Regions from separate parts of the Allofournierella massiliensis genome, predicted to be linked through region 2. Evidence: predicted binding sites of a transcription regulator. Region 2 holds the regulator's gene; the other holds the start of a gene.
The links. The regulator Rex, encoded in region 2, represses fermentation and respiration genes when NADH is low (regulators of the CRP and FNR family bind a similar motif). The targets are predictions, from matches to a motif close to ATTGTTAANNNNTTAACAAT.

Region 1 (10,244 bases), on a different contig from region 2:
GACGGCCGCCCACACCAGCTGGATCAGCTGGCCCCGGGCGCGCTGCATGCAATACCCCTCCGCCGGGCCGCCCGGCTGCTGCTTTTTGTTCCACCACATCAGCAGCAAAATCAGCGGGATGGAAAAAACGCGAAACAGAACCACCAGCAGGATATAGACCACCAGATTCCAGGGCCATTTCAGGTAAAACTGCTTTTTCTCCTTCTTCTCCGGCTGCATACACTTTCCTCCGATTCGTTCCGGTGGTTTTCTCCGGTCTTTTTCTTCATTATAACACTGCCGCCGTTTTTCCGCAGCATGGACTCCTTTTCCGGGTCTTGCCCTGCCTTCCGGGCGCATAGGCTGTAACAGGCGAGACACGCCGATTTTTCGCATATACGCAAAAAAGGAGGCTTTTTGTATGCTCGAGGTATTTTTGCAGTTTCTGGCCAGTCAGGTGCTGTATCTGGCGCTTCATCTGGAAAGCGGCAGCTTTCCCCGCCCGCTGACACCTAGGCAAGAGGTGGAGGCCTTCGCGGCCCTTCGCCGGGGCGATGCCGACGCACGGGACACCATCATCCGCCACAACCTGCGCCTTGTGGCCCACATCGTAAAAAAATACTGCGCCCTGCCCGGCGATGCGGAGGATCTGATCAGCATCGGCACCATCGGGCTGATCAAGGCGGTGAGCAGCTTCGACAGCACCAAGCAGGTGCGCTTTTCCACCTATGCGTCCCGCTGCATTGAAAATGAGATACGGATGCATCTTCGGCGGGAACGGAAGGCTCCCCTTACCCTTTCCATGCAGGAGCCGATTCAGACCAGCAAGGACGGCAGCCATCTGACCGTGCTGGATGTGGTACCGGATGATTTTCTTCTGGACGAGGACTGCGAGTGTCGGGAGGAATCCAGCCGACTGCGCACGCTGGTGCAGCAGCTCACCGGCCGGGAACGGCAGGTGATTCTGCTCCGCTACGGCCTGAGCGGCCAACCCCCGCTGACCCAGCAGCAGGTGGCTCAGCTGCTGGGAATCAGCAGAAGCTATGTTTCCCGAATTGAAAAGGCGGCGGTACAGGAGCTGCGGGCGCAGCTGGATCCGGCGCGATGATCCAAATACACCAATAAAAATGCGCCCCGAGCGAACTCGGGGCGCACAAAGCAGATGCAAAATATTGTTTACAGCAGGCTGCGGTACAGAGCAGCGATCTCCTCCACGCTGGTGTCGCGGGGGTTGCCGGGGCGGCAGGCATCGGCGTAAGCGGACTCAGACAGGAACTGCACGTCCTCTTCCTTCACGATCTCCTTCAGGTCGGCGGGGATGCCCACGTCGGTGCTCAGCTTCTTCACAGCGTCCACAGCGGCCTTGATGTACTCGTCGCGGGTCATGGTCTCGGTGCCTTCCACGCCCATGGCCTTGGCGATATCGCGGTACTTCTCTCCGGTAGCGGGAGCGTTGTACTCCATCACAGTGGGCAGCAGGATGGCGTTGGCAACACCGTGGGGGGTGTCGTAAACAGCGCCCAGGCTGTGAGCCATGCTGTGCACGATGCCCAGGCCCACGTTGGAGAAGCCCTGACCGGCGATGTACTGAGCCAGTGCCATGCCCTCACGGCCTTCCGGAGTGTTGGCCACAGCGCCACGCAGGTGCTTGGAGATCAGCTCGATGGCCTTCAGATGGAACATATCGGTCATTTCCCAGGCGCCCTTGGTGATGTAACCCTCAATGGCATGGGTCAGAGCGTCCATACCGGTGGCAGCGGTCAGGCCCTTGGGCATGCTGCTCATCATATCGGGATCAACCACGGCAACCTCGGGGATGTCGTTGGTGTCCACACAAACGAACTTGCGCTTCTTCTCCACGTCGGTGATGACGTAGTTGATGGTAACCTCGGCAGCGGTGCCGGCGGTGGTGGGAACAGCGATGGTGAACACAGCGTGCTTCTTGGTGGGAGCAACGCCCTCCAGGCTGCGCACGTCGGCGAACTCGGGGTTGTTGATGATGATGCCGATGGCCTTGGCGGTATCCATGGAGGAGCCGCCACCGATGGTCACGATGCAGTCCGCACCGGAAGCCTTGAAGGCCTCAACGCCATGCTGTACATTCTCGATGGTGGGGTTGGGCTTAATCTCGCTGTAAACTTCGTAAGCGAAGCCGGCAGCATCCAGCAGATCGGTAACCTTCTTGGTCACACCGAACTTGACCAGATCGGGGTCGGAGCAGACAAAAGCCTTTTCGTAGCCGCGGGCGGTCAGCTCGGGAACGATGTTTTCAATGGCACCCTTGCCATGATAGGAAATGGTGTTCAGAACAATGCGGTTAGCCATGGGTAAACCTCTCCTTTTTGTTATGAAAGTAAAACCGGGACGCTTCTTCCGCTGCAACCCTGCGGGAAGCGCTTCACTGTTATTATTATAACAACGTGGTTTTCCCTTTTACAAGTTACACATGAATCCCAGTGTCACATTTCATAATTTTATCAAAAAGGCCGGAAAGGCAGATTTCAGGCTTCCGGATGCAGATCCCGCAGCAGCAACTCCAGCCGCTGGGGCATCGCCTCAATGAGCAGCTCCACCATCTGTTCCGGGCTGCGTTTCATACCGCTCACCGCCCAGCTTGCGGTCATCTGGATGGATGCACGGCAGTACATTTCCAGAAGGAACGCCACATCTTCCGTAAGGGGCGCGCCGGTTTTGCGGGTGATGATTTCGCTGTAAAAACGGTAGATATACTCGTAGTCGTAAGCCATCAGCGAGTTGGCATCGTGGCTGCCGAAGGCGCAGGCAAAAAAGCTCTGCTCCGCCTTGATGAAACGGAACTTGTTCAGAAGGCCCTCCCGCAGGGTAAGGCTCACGCCCATCTCCTTGAAGGACTGCTCCACCAGTCGCTCGAAATACCAGTTTACCAGATCATATTTATCCAGAAAGCAGCGATAGAAGGTCTGGCGGCTCACACCGCAGCCCTCCACAATCTGTTTGACGGTGATTTTGTCCAGAGGTTCGCGGCCCACCAGTTCTTTCAGGGCATTGGCCAGCTTGTATTTGGTTTTGAGCGCGGATTCCATGGCGGGCGCCTCCTTTTGGCAAATCTTCTCCTCTTTACTTTATCACAAACCTGCTGCAAAGTCACGATATTTGCCGCCTGTGCAGCTTTTGCGAGTGCCGACGCACAGGATTGTTTGTGCCCTATAAAAAGAAAAAGTGCACCGGCTACCCGATGTGCAAAAAAAGGGCCCCCGCGAAAGCCTGCCCCGCAGGATTTTGTGGGAAAAAGGAGGGCAGGCGGAGCGGTGTGAGAAACGTTCCGGCCAGAGCCGGACGTTTTGAACAAAGCGCAGCCCTGACCGACGCGGCTCCCCCTGCCCGGCTCGAACCAACGACCATTCCGAGCCCGGAAATTGTCGCGCTGCACCGCGGGCTTTTGCCCGCAGCACATCGCTCTGTTTCCGGGCCCACCTCCGCTTCGCTGCATCGCCCACTGGGCTCAGATCAGCTCCGGCGCAGTGAACAGCCGCCCCGCGCCGTTTTGTCTGTGCGGCCGGTTTTGCTCTGCCTCACCCCGTCAGTTCTTGCGGCTGTGAACGCACAGGGTCGTTGGGTGTTTTACAAAAGAAAAAGCGCACCGGTTACCCGATGCGCTTTTTTCTGGCTCCCCCTGTTGGGCTCGAACCAACGACCCTGCGGTTAACAGCCGCATGCTCTACCGACTGAGCTAAGGAGGAATATCCGGTCGCCTTTCCGTTCGGCGACTTTAATAATATAACACAACTCAATAAAGAATGCAAGCCCTTTTTTCCTTTTTTGAAAAAAATTATGCGGGCCCTTTCTCAGGGCCCGCATAGAAAAACGGATCAGTGTTTCTGGTTCTTTTCCTTGATTTCCTGCTCGCGGGTAAGCAGCTGGTCGGTAACGATGTCCAGCTGTTCCAGCGCTTCGCTGCGGTTCTCCAGCGGGCTCTCCTCCAGATTCAGAGCGTCCTCGCCGCGGTATGCCAGCTTCAGCAGAATCGGGGTCAGAATGGTGCTGATAATAACCATGATGATCACGGGTCCGAACAGTGCGTCCGGCATCAGGCCCACTTCCGCGCCCTTGTTGGCAACGATCAGCGCAACCTCGCCGCGGCATACCATGCCCAGGCCGATCTGGTTGCATTCACGGGTGGAAAAGCCGCACAGCTTGGCACCCACACCGCAGCCCAGCCACTTGGACAGAACCGCAACCACCACCAGCAGAATGCTGAAGATCACGATCTGGGTGTTCATGGCAGGCAGCACCACGGTCATGCCGATGCTGGCGAAGAACACAGGAGCCAGGAACAGGTACTGCACCGGCTCAAACTTGGAAGCAATATAGCCAGCCTTCTTGGTGGCGCCGATCATCAGGCCGGCGGCGAAGGCACCGGTAATGTCGGCCACGCCGAAGAAGTGCTCGGCGATCCAGGCCATCATCAGGCAGACCACGAAGGCCGCAATGGGGAAACGCCGCAGATCCTTGCGGCCGGTATGCTCAATGTACCAGTCCAGCGCCTTCAGGCCAACCACATACACAAAGCAGCAGACCACCAGGAACAGCACGATCTTCAGCAGCACGATGGCAATGCTCTCACCGCCGCCGCCCAGGCTGGTCATAATGGTCAGGGCAATGATGCCCAGAATATCGTCGATGATGGCAGCGGCCAGAATGGTGTTGCCCACCCGGCTCTGCAGACGGCCCATCTCACGCAGGGCCTCCACCGTGATGCTCACGGAAGTGGCGGTCAGCACGGTGCCGATGAAGAAGTTCTGCAGCATGTTCTCGGTGGGAGCCAGCCAGGCAGCCAGACCCGCGCCGCCGAACAGCGGCACCAGAACGCCCAGTATCGCCACCAGAAAACCGGACTTACCGGCATTCTTCAGGTCGCGAATGTCGGTTTCCATACCGGCAGAGAACATGATCACGATCACGCCCAGCTCCGCCAGCTGCTTGATCATTTCACTGTCGCTGGGCAGCAGGCCAAACACAGCAGGACCCAGCAGCAAACCTGCCAGCAGAGCGCCTACCACCTGGGGCATCTGGAAGCGGCGGGTAATCAGGCCGCATACCTTGGTGCTTACCAGGATCAGAGCGATCTGCCACAAAAAATCATAAGACATTTCGTTGATTCCTCCCAATTTATACTCTCTCTTTGCTTTGGGGCACCAAGGCATTATACACAAATCAATCACAAATGGCAAGCGCCGTTTTTTTCACATTTTTACTTATACAGAGCAAAAAACTTTGTCAGTTTTTTAGCAATATTTCACAAACAAACAGAATATCCAGTTTCTTCATCGATCCATCATTAATTTTGTGAATTATGTTCATTTTCGCTTCTTTTCTTGCAGAAACATTTCAGTTCTTACAAAATTATATCAATTTTTCTTCAACCGTTTTTCTTCTGTTCGTACAAAATAAAACACAAAAAATCCCCATGCCGGGGCCGGCACAGGGATCTTTTATACATGTTTTTCCGTCTCAGCATTCCCCGAATGCCTTCTGAGCCGCCAGCAGCACGCCTGCACGGCTGGCCGCAAAGTTCAGGCCACCCTGCAGGTAAACAGTGTAGGGCGGGCGCATGGGGCCGTCGCAGCTGAGCTCGATGCTGCTGCCATTGGTGAAGGCGCCTGCCGCCATGATTACCTCGCTGGTATAGCCGGGCATGGCGTAGGGCTCCGGGGCAGCAAAGCTGTCCACCGGGCTGCCTGCCTGAATGCCCTGACAGAAGGCCACCATGGCCTCCGGATCACCGGTCTCGAAGCTGGTGATGATGTCGTTGCGGGGGTCGGTGTACTTGGGCAGAGGGTTCTTGCCCAGCAGATCCAGCAGGCAGCTGGCGTAGATGCTGGTCTTGATGGCCTCGGCGGTCACGCCGGGGGCATAGTACAGGCCCAGATACAGCTGGCGCAGGCTGTCCAGCGTGCAGCCCAGCTCCCGGCCGGTGCCGGGGGCAGTGAGCCGGTGGGCGCACTTTTCCACCAGATCCGCCCGGCCGGCCACATAGCCGCCGGTGGGGGCAATGCCGCCGCCGGGATTCTTGATCAGACTGCCCACAATCAGATCCGCGCCCACGCTGGTGGGTTCCGCAGTCTGGGTGAACTCGCCGTAGCAGTTATCCACCATGACCACCACGTTGGGGTTGGCCTCTTTGGCGGTGCGAATCACCTTTTCAATAGTGGCCAGATCAAAGGCGGCCCGGCTGGAATAGCCCCGGCTGCGCTGGATATGGCAGACGGTGGCGTTCTTTGCCTTCTCCGCAATCAGTGCATAGTCCGGCTGGCCGTTCTGCAGGGGGGCTTCGTCGTATTTCACGCCGTACTCCGCCAGCGTACCGCAACCCTTGCCCGCATCACCAATGCCGATCACGCCCTCCAGCGTGTCGTAAGGGCGGCCGGTGGCGGCCAGCAGGGTGTCGCCCGCACGCAGCAGGCCGAACAGCGCCACGGTGAGCGCATGGGTGCCGGACAGGAAATGGGGACGGCAGAGGGCATCCTCCGCGCCCATCACCTGTGCAAACACCTGATCCAGACGGTCACGGCCCGCATCGTCGTAGCCGTAGCCGGTGCTGCCCATCATGTGGGTGGCGGCCACCCGGTTATCGGTAAAGGCCTTGAGCATCTTCACCTGGTTGTAGTCCCGAATGGCGTCGATTTTCTCGAATTCCGGGCGGCACAGCTCCATGGCACGGGCGTCCAGCTCCTGAAAACGGGGGCTCACATCAAAAAATTGCTCGATCATGTATGATAATATCCTCTTTTCTCGTATTGATAACAGGCAGCTCTTTTTCAGGGGCCGAAGCTGCCCACTTCGCCTTCTCGTTCAAATCCCAGCGCCCGGTAAAAACCGGCACGCTCCGGTGTACACAGCAACTCCACCGTATTCCCCTGCCCGGCCAGCCGGTTCACCAGCGCACAGACAAGGAAGCGCCCCACGCCCCGGCCTCTGTGGCCTTGCAGCGTTTCCACGCCGGCCAGATAGGCGGTTTGGTTCCAGAGCGCGTAGGCGCCCGCGGTGGCAACCAGCTCCCCATCCGGGGCCTGCGCCGCCCAGATCAGGGCCCGGCCATGGTTCACCAGCGTGCAGGTCTCGCTGTAAAAGCAGTCCCGGGCATCCTCTGCCCCGCTGCCCAGGCTCTCGCCCCGGCAGAACAGGTCGGTCACCTGCCCCACACCGGGACACTCATTCAACCGGATTTTCTCCGGCGCAGGCTGCCGGGGCAGCGTGGCACCGGCAGGCAGGATCATGCGGACAAACCGCACTTTTGGCTGCCAGCCTTTCGGCACCGCAGCTGTGGTGCGCAGCTGCTGCACCCCGCAAAAGCCCAGAAAGCCCGCCAGCTCCTCCGCATCCGCCGGGCCAGCCAGCAGAGCGGACGCCCCCCGCACGCCCAGCGCAAAAGGGGCTTCCCCTTCTCCGCCGGTATAAAACCGCCAGCCGGAGCCGGGCAGCGAGCCGAATACCGCTTGCAGCGCTCCCAACTGGCAGGCCACGCCGGCCGACCGGGGATCGGCCAGCGCGGCTTCAAATCGCCGCCGGGTCTGTGCGGAATTCACCGCGCAGATCACAGGGCGTTCACCAGTTCCTTAAAGTGACGGCCGCGCACCTCAAAGTTGGGGTACAGATCAAAGCTGGCGGACGCAGGCGACAGGCTGACCACGTCGCCGGGTTTGGCGTTCTTTCGAGCCAGCTGTACCGCTTCGGCCATATCCTTTGCGTGCTCGATGATCAGGCCGCTTTCCGCAAAGCCGGGGCAGGCGCGCACCGCCGCCTCGATCTTGGGGCCGGTCTGGCCCATGAGCACCAGAACCTTCACATGAGCCAGAATTTCCGGGGCCAGCGGCTCGTAGGGAATCTTCTTGTCGTAACCGCCGGCAATGATGATGATCTTCTGGTCAAAGCTGCGCAGACCCGCAATGGTGCGGGTGGGGCTGGAGGCAATGGAATCGTTGTACCACTGCACGCCGTCCAGCAGGCGAACCGGCTCGATGCGGTGTTCCACGCCGGTGAAACTGGAACCCACACTGGCCATGGCCTCCACCGGCACCCGGCCCCACACGGCGGCACAGGCCGCCAGCAGGTTCTCAATGTTGTGCACGCCCCGCAGCTTGATCTCGTCCTTGTGCAGGATGGGGGTCACGGTACCGTTCTCCGCCATGCAGAGCATGCCGTCCTGCCGCAGGAAGGCGCCGTTATCGGTCTCTCGCAGACGGGTAAACCAGCACTGGGTTCCCTTGCAGTCCGCCTGCATGCCGCGGGTGATCTCGTTCTCGTAGCCCAGCACCGCCCGGCAGGTCTCATCCTGCCAGAGCAGGATGTTCCGCTTGGCGTCCACATACTCCTGCATATCCTTGTGGTGATCCAGATGGTTGGGGGTCACATTGGTAACCACCGCCACCTTGGGGCTGCGGCGCATGCTGATCAGCTGGAAGCTGGACAGCTCCACCACTGCTTCGTCCGCCGGGTCGATCTGATCCAGGATGGGCAGCAGGGCACGGCCGATATTGCCGCCCAGATGCACGGTGCGGCCCGCCGCCTCAAACATGGCGGCAATCAGGCTGGTGGTGGTGGTCTTGCCGTCCGAGCCGGTGACGGCGGTGATCTCGCAGGGGCAGTATTCGAAGAACAGCTCCATTTCGCTGGTCACCAGACTGCCTGCGGCTTTGGCCGCCTGCAGGGCCGGGGTGTAGTACTCAAAGCCCGGCGTGCGCATGATGATGTCCTGCCCGGCCAGACCGTTCAGATAATCCTCGCCCAGGCTCAGGGCCACGCCCAGCTGGTTCAGCGTATCGGCGTAATCGCCAAAATCCGCCAGCTGCTTTTTGTCGCACAGGGTCACCTTTGCCCCCATGGCGCAGAACTGCCCGATCAGCGTTTTGTGGCTTACGCCCGCGCCGATAAAGGCTACCTTTTTCCCTTTGATAAACGCGGCCAGCCGCTGCTTATCCTGCTGCATAACGCAAAACCCCTCTTCTTTCTGGAACATATCTTTTATTTTGACTGGTGTGATGCAAATGGTCTCTTGCTATTATAGTCACTTTTGGCCGCCCGCGCAACCAGAACCCCGGGATGAACCCCGCATTTTGGCTGTTTTGGGCCGGAAATATTTTCTTCTTTTTAAAATTTACAGTTTATTTTCTGATTTTGCACTTCTTTGCCGCCCTCCGGGTTTGTATTTTCCCCGTTTTTTTGATAAGCTAAATATGTATGTCCATGCACTTTTTGTACCATCACCGGCCCACTGTGCCGTTTACCGAAAGGACCTTTTCCCATGAGATTCCATCGTATTCTCTGCATCCTGCTCTGCCTTGTTCTGACTGCCGGATTTCTGACCGGCTGCGGCTCCAGCGGGGCCAGCTTCACCTGGCGTGTGGATCATGTTCCCGCCAACCTGGACCCGCAGATTGCGCAGGAAAGCCCTGAACGCATTGCCGTAACCAACCTTTACCGGGGCCTGACCCGCATTGATGAAAATGGCGACGCGGTTCTGGACTGCGCCGAAAGCTACACCGTAAGCAAGGACGGCCTGACCTACACCTTTACCCTGAAAGAGGATCTGGCCTATACCAAGCTGAAAAAACACGAAAAGGAATATCCCCTCACCGCTGCAGACTTTGTGTTCGGCATGGAGCGGGTTTTCCGGGAAGAAACCAACAGCCCCTATCGGGAGCTTTTTTCCAACCTGAAAGGCGCCGAAGGCGGCACGCTGGGTGTGAGTGCCCCGGACGAGCGCACGGTAGTCTACCAACTGAACGCCCCGGATCCGGCATTTCTGGAAAAGCTGGCCCAGCCGGGCGCCATGCCCTGCAACGAGGAGTTTTTTGAGCACAGTGCCGGTGCCTACGGTCTGAGCGCTGCCACCACACTGGCCAACGGTCATTTTTATCTGTACAACTGGAACGAAAACGGTCTGTTCCTGCGCCGCAGTGCCAGCGGCAGCCTGATCACCAGCCTGCGCATCGTGCTGGATACCACCGCGCAGTCCACCCTCACACCGGCCCCCGCCTCCGGCACCTCGGTCGCCCAGAGCAAACCGGCAGCCACCGGCGCGGCTGCCGTGGCCGCCGGAGATGTGACCGCCGCCATCGACGAAGCATCCTCCGCCGGCAGCCTTCCCAGCATCCCCTATACCGCCACCACCTGGGCACTGGTGTTCAACTGCGAGGACAAACAGCTGGCATCCCAAAATGTGCGGCTGGCCCTGGGCGCAAGTGCCATGGGAATCGAAACCCTTCCCGCCGGGTTCAGCACTGCCG
Region 2 (10,244 bases):
ACCATCCAGACCATGCCTGTCTGATTCATCTGAATCGCTTTTCTCTCCCCTGTGCATCCGCACAGGGGAGTTTTTTTGCCACAAAACAGGAACGGCGCACGCGAAAAAATTCCGCGTGCGCCGTTCCTGCTTTTCTTTATTCGTTATCCGAATCCGGGTGCCTGCCCTTCAGGCGGGCCAGCCGCCGGGCGATCTTTTGCCGGCGAAGGGCAGTGGCGGTTTCGTCCACCTTCCAGTGCTGCCCGTCAAACAGCAGCACATCCCCCTCCCGGGCATCGGGAAGCTGCTGGCGGGGAACCTGCTGCCAGCGGATCTGATCCGCCTCATCGGTGACCTCAATCACCGCTGTGTCGCCTTCCCATCGGTCCAGAATACAGACTTCGTTCATGCTGCTCCTCCCTTTCTCATGCGGCACTATCCGCCTGCTGGCTGCCGGAGGCGGTATAACATTGCAGACCGTCCTCTGCGGCGGCAATCACCACACTGCCGTTCTCATCGGTGCGCAGCACCTGCGCGCCCACCATGGCGAAGTTTTGCAGCGCCTGCTTATGCGGATGGCCATAGCTGTTGTCCTTTCCGCAGCTGACCACCACATACCGGGGCCGAATCGCCTGCAGGAAAGACAGGGTATTGGAGGTGCTGGAACCATGGTGCGCCGCCTTGAACACATCCGCCCGGGGCAGCTCGCAATGGGCCAGCGCGTCTTCCTCCACCTCGGTTTCCCCGTCGCCGGTAAGCATCACCCGCAGACCGGGAGCGCTGTAAAACAGCACCTGCGAGAGATTGTTGTAATTATCGGTCTCCACACCGCTGGCCAGCACCGAGAGGGCGGCTTCTCCAATGGAGAATTCCTGCCCCGACTCGGCGGTCACCACCGGGATATTCTGCTCTTCGATGGTATCCATCACCTTTTCAAAGGTTCGGGTGGTGGGATAGGGTGCCTTGTCGAAATCCGGCAGCAGCACCTGTTCCACCTGTACATGCTCCAGCACCGCCTGCATGCTGCCGATGTGATCTGCATGGGGGTGGCTCATCACCAGCAGCTTGAGCCGGGTGATGCCCTGTGCATCCAGGTAGGAAAGCAGCGCTTCTTCGCTGGAAGCCTCGCCCGCATCCACCAGACAGTACTCCTGACCGCTTTGCAGCAGGGTGGCATCCGCCTGGCCCACATCGATAAAGTGCACTGCCTGCGCATCCGAGGGCAGATTTTCCAGCCCCTGCGGCCGGGCGGAAACACCCAGAACGTCGTAAATATCCTCCCAGGTAAAGCCGCCGCCTGCGGCCTGCCCATTCAGGCCCAGCCGCAGCCCGATGACCAGACAGAAGGCTGTAAGCAGAAATACAATGCCCTGGGAAAAGGTGATTCGGATGGGATATTTTTTGCGCCGTGTACGCCTTTTTCTCCGCTTTGCCATGGGTTACTTCCGCCTGGTCTTGGGAGCAAAGGTGGGCCGGCCGGAATTCTTGCCGCCGCCCTTGCCGTGATTGGGAACAAATCGGCCCTGCACCGGCCGGGCTGCGTTTTTAGCATTCTGGGCACTCTTGCGGCCGGTGACGGGCCGGGCCTGCGCACTGACCTTCGGCTTGTAGCCGGGCACCAGCAGGGGAATCAGATCTTCCCGGTGGGTCTTGTGCAGGGCTTTGACCACCTTTTCCGCGTTGCGGGGCTCGTAATACTGCAGCAGAGCCCGCTGCAAAGCCTTGCCCTCCGGCGATTTTTCCACGAACACCGGCTTTAAGGTATAGGGATCCAGCCCGGTGTAGAACATGCAGGTGGACACGGTGCCCGGTGTGGGGTAGAAGTCCTGCACCTGCTCCGGGCGGATGTTGTGCTTGTACAGATATTCCGCCAGATAAACCGCATCCTCCAGCGTGCTGCCCGGATGGCTGCTCATCAGATAGGGCACCAGAAACTGCTTCTTGCCCGCCTTTTTGGTGAGCTCATAGAACCGCTTGGAGAACTTGTTGAACACCTCCACCGGCGGCTTGCCCATGTATTTGAGGGTGTTGGGCGCGCAGTGCTCCGGGGCCACCTTCAGCTGACCGGAGACGTGATGCTCCACCAGCTCCTTGAAGAAGGTCTCGTCCTTGTCCCAAGTGAGGTAATCGTAGCGGATGCCGCTGCGAATGAACACCTTTTTTACCCCGGGCAGAGCCCGCAGACGGCGCAGCATGTTCAGGTACTCGGTGTGGTCAATGATCAGGTGGGGGCAGGGGCCGGGGGCCAGGCACTTTTTGCCGCCCTGGCACATGCCCTCGGTCATCTGCTTGGCGCAGCTGGGCAGCCGGAAGTTGGCGGTGGGGCCGCCCACATCGTGAATGTAGCCCTTGAAGCCGGGCTGTTTGGTGAGCAGCTCGCCCTCTTCCACCACGCTGTCCACGCTGCGGCTGGTGACCCGCCGCCCCTGATGCAGAGTGATGGCGCAGAAGTTGCAGCCGCCGTAGCAGCCCCGGTTGTGGATGATGGAGAACTCCACCTCTTCGATGGCGGGCACACCGCCCAGCGCATCGTAGCTGGGGTGCCAGGTGCGGGTGTAGGGCAGGGCTGCCACCCGGTCCAGCTCCCGCCGGGTGAGGGGCTTGGCGGGCGGATTCTGCACCAGATAGCCGTGCTCCTGCTTCTGCACGATGATCTGGCCGGTGACGGAATCCTGATTGTCCATCTGAATGCGGCAAGCCTTCGCGTATGCCACCTTGTCGGTGCTCACCTTGTTGAAGCCTGCGCATTCCAGATATTTTGCGGGCAGATGGGCAAAGTCGGTCATGTAGCAGGTGCCCGCCACATCCCGAATCTCACTGGCCTTCTCCCCTGCTGCCAGCCGCCGGGCGATCTCCACCGTCTGGTGTTCGCCCATACCGAAGCTGATGATATCCGCCCCGGAGGTCTCGGCAATGCTGGGCAGCACGGTGTCCATCCAGTAGTCGTAATGGGCAAAACGGCGCAGGCTGGCCTCCAGACCGCCCAGAATCACCGGCAGATCCGGGTAAGCCTGCTTGGCCAGCTGGGTGTAAACAGTGGCGCTGCGGTCCGGCCGCTTGCCGGCCACGCCGCCGGGAGTGTATTCGTCCACCTTGCGGCGCACCTTGGCCACCGAATAGTGGGCAACCATGCTGTCCACATTGCCGCCGCCGATGAAAAAGCCGTAGCGGGGCTTGCCCAGCACCTTAAAGCTCTCGCAGGTGGTGTAGTCCGGCTGACTGATCACGCCCACCCGATAGCCCTCAGCTTCCAGAATGCGGCCGATGATGGCCGGGCCAAAGCTGGGGTGATCCACATAGGCGTCACCCATAACCAGAACAAAGTCCAGCTCGTCCCAGCCGCGCTGGCGCATATCCTCCTTGCTGATGGGCAAAAACTGTGTGCCCTGCTGCATAGGAAATCTCCTTTCTATTCCTCGCGGGCCAAAGCGGCCCGGTTCCATTGGTAAAACACATCCGTGATCGCAGAGCGCCCCCGGCAGGCCGCTGGTCTGCCGGGGGCACGAACGTCTGGCTTGATTCTATTGTAGCAAATCCCGCCCTGCATGTACAAGAGCGCAGGTTCAGGGAATCTCCTCCGGCACAGGGGCATTGTCCGCCCGCATGGACCGTTCGATCCACTGTTGACGGGTGATGAGCACCTCCCGAGGCTTGGCGCCCTGATAGGGTCCGATCACGCCCAGCTGCTCCATATCGTCCATGATGCGGGCAGCGCGGGCATAGCCCAGCTTGCACTTGCGCTGTAAAAGGCTGGTGGACGCCTGCCCGGCATCGATGACAACCTCCACCGCCTGTTCCAGCATGGGGTCGTGGCCGTCGTCCTCGTCGTCGCCGTCGCCGCCGGAGGCCTTCTCGGGCACCGCGTGCTTTTCCATCTCCTCGATCATCTTCTCGTCGTACTGGGAGGTGTTGTCCTTCTTGATGAAGTCCAGCACGGCACTGATCTCCTCATCCTTCACATAGGTACCCTGAATGCGCAGGGGCTTGGATGCGCCCACCGGCATGAAGAGCATGTCGCCCATGCCCAGCAGTTTCTCCGCGCCGCCCGCATCCAGAATGGTACGGCTGTCCACCTGGCTGGATACCGCGAAGGCGATTCGGCTGGGAATGTTGGCCTTGATCAGACCGGTGATTACATCCACGCTGGGGCGCTGGGTGGCCACGATCAGGTGCATGCCCGCGGCGCGGGCCTTCTGGGCAATGCGGCAGATGTAGTCCTCCACCTCTTTGCCAGCCACCATCATCAGGTCAGCCAACTCGTCGATGATAATGGCGATGTAGGGCAGCTTTTCCATACCGTCGGTCTCGGCGGCCATCCGGTTGAAGCTCTTGATGTCGCGCACGTTGTTCTCAGCAAACAGATGGTAACGGCGCTCCATCTCGGCCACGGCGCTGCCCAGCGCACCCGCCGCCTTGCGGGGCTCGGTGACCACCGGCATCAGCAGATGGGGAATGCCGTTGTATTCCGCCAGCTCCACCACCTTGGGGTCGATGAGAATAAGCTTCACGTCCTCCGGGCTGGAACGGTACAAAAAGCTGATGATGATGCTGTTCACGCACACCGACTTACCGCTGCCGGTGGAACCAGCGATCAGCAGGTGGGGCATCTTGCACAGGTCCGCCACCTGAGCGTTGCCGGCAATGTCCTTGCCCAGTGCCAGCGTCAGGGGCGAGGCGCTGCGGGTGTAGGCCTGGGACTCAAAGATTCCCCGGATACCCACCGGACTGGATTTCCGGTTGGGCACCTCCACGCCCACGGCAGGCTTGCCGGGAATGGGCGCCTCGATGCGCACGCCGGCCGCCGCCAGATTCAGCGCAATGTCGTCGGCAAGGCCGGTAATCCGGCTGATCTTCACGCCGGCCAGCGGCTGCAGCTCGTATCGGGTTACCGAGGGGCCGCGGCAGATGTCCAGCACGCGGGTTTTTACGCCAAAGCTCTCCAGCGTGCTCACCAGCAGCTCGGCGTTCTTTTTCAGTTCGGCTTCCACGCCCGGATCCTCCGCGGATTCCATCACCTGGAACAGGTCCAGCGGGGGGTACCGGTAAGCCGCGGGCCGTTCGGCAGGCTCGGCCAGCGCGGTTTCTGCCGGGGCTGCCGCCGGGTTCAGCGGACGCAGGGGTTCGCCATAGGAATTGCCCATGGTCTGGCTGGGTTCCATGGCCTTGTGGATCAGGCTGTCCAGCTCGGTGCCGCCGGTGGCAGGCTGCTCCAGATCCAGCGGAATCGGCTGATCCAGCTGGAAGGGAGGCTCGTCCGCGTCGGAGGGTTCCGGCGCATCGTCAAACCGCATCTCCCAGGCATAATCCGGGCTGCTGCTGGGGTAAGGCTCGAAGCCCACATCCGGGTCGGACTGGGGCTCCTCCATGGGAATTTCGGTTTCAAACTCACTGGGCTCGGAAGGCTGAGAAGAATCCATGGGAGGATACATGCCGAAGGTACCACCAGGGCCCACCAGCGGCTCCTCAGGCTGGGGTTCGATCTCGGTGGCAACCACCGGGTCCGGCCCAAGGTCGATGTCCACCTGAGGCTTTCTCCGGAAGCGCTGGGTAAAGGCCTCCTGTTTTTGCTGGCGGACAGCCGCACGCTCCTGAGCGGCAGCGCGGCGCTCGGGCTCCCGGCGCAGCTGCTCCTCTTCCCAGGCCTCACGCTGCTGGCGGGCAGCGTCCCGGTCGGCACGCCAGTCGCCCAGATAATCCTCCGCAATCTGCCACAGGTCACCCGGCGTTACGCCCATATACCACATGATCATGGCAATGAGCAGAATCACCAGCAGGATGTTCGCCGCCGGATGGCCGCACAGAGCCAGCAGGGTGCCGCCAATAATGCCGCCCAACAGGCCACCGCCGAGAATTCCCTGCCCATTGGCGTACAGCGCGGCTGTGGTCTCGCCGAAGCTCAGGCCCACCAGATCAATTTTGGAAAATACCACCGCCGTGCCGCAGATAAGCATCATCAGCAGCAGAGACTTGGCACAGCGCGCCCAGATGGGCCGCCCCAATGCCACCAGTACCGCAATGTAAAGCAGAACCGGCCCCAGCAAGTAGGTGCACACGCCGAACACACCGAACAGCACGCCGCGCAGCATGGCCCAGACCGACTGCCCGGCCACCAGCGCCATGGCGATGAGAACGATGCCCAGGCCAAACAGCAGAATGCTCCAGCTCTGGGCCACATCCGGCTGGCTGCGCCGCGAGCGGGAGCGGGTGGTTTTCGCGCCGCTTCTCGCGGCGGGTTTCTTCTTTTGTGCCATACGTTTCTTTCCCTCGTTGTATGTATTTCCGGCCCCCGCTCCGGAAAAGACCGGGCAGCGGGGACGCCGCGCTCTGTGCGCGGGAATATCTTTTCGGAACTTATCTATTGTAGCATAAAACAAAAGGTTTTAAAACCCAATTTATCGGACACTTTCTCCCTGTCGTGCCCCTTCGCCGCCACCCGTGCCGGTTCGATTGGCTTCAATCTGGCAATAAAGATAGTTCAGCGCGTCACCCAGGCCGCCCAGCTCGTCGATCAGGCCCTCTTCCACGGCCTGTTCACCACCCAGCACGGTGCCCACATCCATCACCAGCTCGCCGGTGTGCATCATCAGTTCCAGAAACCGTTTTTCGCTGATGTTGGAATGACTTTCCACAAAACCGGTAATCCGCTCCTGCATCTGCTCAAAATAGCGCATGGTCTGGGGCACCCCCAAAACCAGACCGGAATGGCGCACCGGATGAATGGTCATGGTGGCGGTGGGTACAATGAAGCTGCGCTTTGCACTGACCGCCAGCGGAATGCCAATGGAGTGCCCGCCCCCCAGCACCAGCGCTGCGCTGGGCTTGGTCACTCCGCTGATCAGCTCGGCCAGAGCAAGCCCGGCCTCCACATCACCGCCTACCGTATTCAGAATCACCAGCAGGCCCTCAATTTCCGGATCCTCCTCAATGGCCACCAGCTGAGGGATCACATGTTCATAGCGAGTCACCTTCTGTTCCTGCCCGGCGCTCACATGCCCCTCGATCAGGCCAATCACCGTAAGGCAGTGGATGGCATGACGGCCCTTGGTGCGGATCACCGAACCGGTATCCATCATGAAATCCTGCTCCAGCTTCTCCTGTTCCACCTGTGCATCGGTGGGCTGCGATGTATCATTTTTGAGCATTGGTCCGTTCTCTCCTTTGCATTTTTCTATCAGTTTGCACGAATTTTTTGTCTTTATGCCTTGCAAGCGCTCCGGCAGGCCGCAATTGGTTTGACAAGGCTTTTGGAATCCAGTATTATAAAGTATGGATATTTAAGCAAAAGGCCCGGTCGCGCCTTTTGCCCCCCGCGGCGCGAGCACGGCCACAGTGCCGGCCCGACGCCCGAAATCAAATCAAAAGACGGTGATTGTTTTATGAATCATGCTCAGGGAAAGGTTTCTCTGCCGGTGATCAAGCGGCTGCCCAAATATTACCGCTATATCAGCCAGATGCAGCAAAATGGCGTGGTGAAGGTTTCTTCCAGCGAACTGGCCCGGATGATGGGCACCACCGCAAGCCAGGTGCGCCAGGATTTCAACTGCTTCGGTGGATTTGGCCAGCAGGGAATCGGCTATAATGTGGATGTGCTGCTGCACGAGATCGGCCGCCTGCTGTTTGGCGACGGCGAAAAGCTGCCCACCATTCTGATCGGCGCCGGCCGTCTTGGCCGGGCGGTCTCCCGTTTTCTGACCACCGATACCAACGGGTATCATCTGCTGGCCGTATTTGACGTGCAGCAGGATCTGGTGGGCCAGAATCTGGACGGCATCCCCATTCATCACATCGACGAGCTGGAGGACTTCTGTGCAACCCACAAGCCTCAGGTGGCCGTTCTCTGTCTGCCCCGCGAGGGCGCAAAGGAGCTGTCCGGCCGGCTGGTGGAGCTGGGAATCCGGGGCTTCTGGAACTTCAGTCATTATGATCTTTCCATCCCTTACCCCAATGTAACGGTGGAAAATGCCCACCTGGGCGACAGCCTGATGAGCCTTGGCTATCGGCTGCGCAACGACTGATTACATCAAAAACAGCAGCCCGGCTGCGTTCTGCGCAGCCGGGCTGACTTTTGGCAAGGGGCACGCCCGCCCTTCGCCTTACAAAGAGGTTTGTGCAACACTATGGCAAAATTGTATTTTCGCTACGGCGCCATGAACAGCGGCAAAAGCACCGCCCTGATGCAGGTGGCCTACAATTACGAGGAACGTGGCATGCGGGTGCTGGTAATGAAACCCAGCGTGGACACCAAGGGCGGCGACAAACTGGTCAGCCGTCTGGGCGTAACCCGGCTGGTGGACATTGCCGTAACTCCCAAGCTGGATATTCTGGATCTGGTAAAAGACCTGCTGACCCGTGCGCCCGCGCCGGCCTGCATCCTCACCGACGAAAGCCAGTTCTTCACCCCTGAGCAGGTGGAGCAGCTGCTGCGCATCACCGTGGAGCTGAATATCCCGGTGATCGCCTACGGCCTGCGTACGGATTTCTCGCTGAAGGGTTTCCCCGGCTCCACCCGCCTGTTGGAGCTGGCCCATGCGGTGGAAGAGATGAAAACCATCTGCTTCTGCGGTCGCAAGGCCACCTGCAACGGCCGCAAGGTGAACGGCGAGTTTGTATTTGAAGGCGATCAGGTTGTCATCGACCAGGGCGGCGACGTGGAATATGTAAGCCTGTGTGCCCAGTGCTATTTCAGGGAGCGGGAGGATTTTTACCGCCGCCACCCGCGCATTACTGTTTGATAATAAACAAAAACACCCGGATGCTATTTACAGACATCCGGGTGTTTTTATTTACAGTACCACGCCCTTGACCAGCAGCGAGATGGTTCCGTCCGGCTCGTTGACGAACTCCACATAATCGTTGTCTCCCCGCAGCAGACTGGTGGGGATCTTCATCTCAATGCCACTTTCGGTTTTGATGGACTGGTATTCCATCCGCTTGATGCGGGCAGGCGGCACCGACACCGTTTCCTCCAGCGGCATATTTGCCTCTTCCAGCTCCTGGGTGAAGGATTCCACCGCCAGCGGGAACTGCTCTTCCAGCCGCTCCTTGACCCGCTGCACCTCCAGATTGCCGTCTCCGGCCACCGCCTCTTCGCAAAGAATAGCCGCGATCTCACTGTCGCTCTTCTGGTTATCCTCATAGCTCTGGCGCACCGCCTGCGCTGCTGCAGCCTGCACCGTTTGCAGCTTGGCCCGCTCAGGCTGGGCCTGGGTGCTGCGCAGAATCCGCTCGGACAGATAGAAGATTTTAGCTCCATCCACCTCATATTTCTTTTCCACCAGCTTGATGGAGCCGTCGGTCATGTCCACAATCACCGACTCATCCGGCTTGGAACCGGCGGCAGGCAGCAGGGTGCGCTGCTTGATCAGCGCGTTATAGTGCTGCCCCTCCACCTGCTGATAGTAGTGGGCATAGGCAGCCTTATAGTTCATTTTCAGAATGGCAATGCTCTCGTGACCGTTGATCGAACAGTACACCACGATCAGATCCGCATTGGGGATGGCCGGGCTGGTGCGCATGACCTGAAAGAATTCATCCGCCACCTGCTTGGAGCACTGCACAAAATCCTGATTTTCCAGAAGAAGCGCCGGAAAAGTGGATTCCGGCAAAAAACTGCAGTTTTTTACTGCGTCATTGTAATAGGCCTTTTCCAGATGAGCCGCCAGATAGTCGGCGGTATCGCCGTCCAGCTCCAGCAGCCGGTCAGAGAACACCGGCGCACCGCCGCTGGAATCGAGCACATGCACAATGGCCTTGAAAATCTGTAATTCCATGGGATCGTTTCCTTTCGGTTAACATTCTTTTTTATTATAGCGGAAAAGCCGTCATTTGGGTAGTGGTGCGCCAAAGCAAAAGCCGCCCGGAACAATCCGGGCGGCTTTTGCTGCTTGCTTTTATGGAGAAATTGAAGAGGAAGTGAATGAATCAGTCGCGGCCGCGGCGCCAGATTACCACGCCGGCAGCCACCACCACAATGCCGATTACCACAGGCAGTACACTCACCTTGGATTTTTCGGTCTGGGAAGCGGTGCTCTGGTTCTGAGCCTGGCTTTCACTCTCGGCTGCCTGGCTCTGGGCTTCGCTGGAGGCAGACTCACTCTGAGCCTGGCTCTCTTCGGAAGCGGACTCGCTCACCGCGCTCTGAGCGGTGGAGGAAGTACCGGGGGTCTTGCTGGTCGCAGTGGTTCCGGGCTGCGCAGTGGCGCTGGCAGCAGTACCACTCTGGTTATTGCTGCTCTGATTGCTGCCGTTCTGATTGGAACCGCCGG

Region 1: the regulator Rex is predicted to act here: its motif matches at 2,380-2,399, upstream of fucO (lactaldehyde reductase).

What each region holds. Positions count from the first base shown of each region.
Region 1 is NZ_CAXSWZ010000012.1:85,236-95,479, reverse strand. It holds gene ACESYO_RS08310 (hypothetical protein) at 1-219, opposite strand, end outside; gene ACESYO_RS08305 (sigma-70 family RNA polymerase sigma factor) at 401-1,087, shown strand; gene fucO (lactaldehyde reductase) at 1,156-2,304, opposite strand; gene ACESYO_RS08295 (TetR/AcrR family transcriptional regulator C-terminal domain-containing protein) at 2,481-3,041, opposite strand; tRNA gene ACESYO_RS08290 (tRNA-Asn) at 3,623-3,698, opposite strand; gene ACESYO_RS08285 (cation:proton antiporter) at 3,828-5,108, opposite strand; gene ACESYO_RS08280 (methionine gamma-lyase family protein) at 5,470-6,729, opposite strand; gene ACESYO_RS08275 (GNAT family N-acetyltransferase) at 6,777-7,544, opposite strand; gene murD (UDP-N-acetylmuramoyl-L-alanine--D-glutamate ligase) at 7,553-8,944, opposite strand; gene ACESYO_RS08265 (ABC transporter substrate-binding protein) at 9,260-10,244, shown strand, end outside.
Region 2 is NZ_CAXSWZ010000001.1:84,826-95,069, reverse strand. It holds gene pyk (pyruvate kinase) at 1-24, shown strand, start outside; gene ACESYO_RS00490 (DUF3006 domain-containing protein) at 137-388, opposite strand; gene ACESYO_RS00485 (ComEC/Rec2 family competence protein) at 405-1,415, opposite strand; gene ACESYO_RS00480 (YgiQ family radical SAM protein) at 1,419-3,374, opposite strand; gene ACESYO_RS00475 (DNA translocase FtsK) at 3,543-6,230, opposite strand; gene ACESYO_RS00470 (ClpP family protease) at 6,372-7,121, opposite strand; gene ACESYO_RS00465 (redox-sensing transcriptional repressor Rex) at 7,356-7,994, shown strand; gene ACESYO_RS00460 (thymidine kinase) at 8,097-8,711, shown strand; gene ACESYO_RS00455 (nucleoid-associated protein) at 8,763-9,749, opposite strand; gene ACESYO_RS00450 (hypothetical protein) at 9,901-10,244, opposite strand, start outside.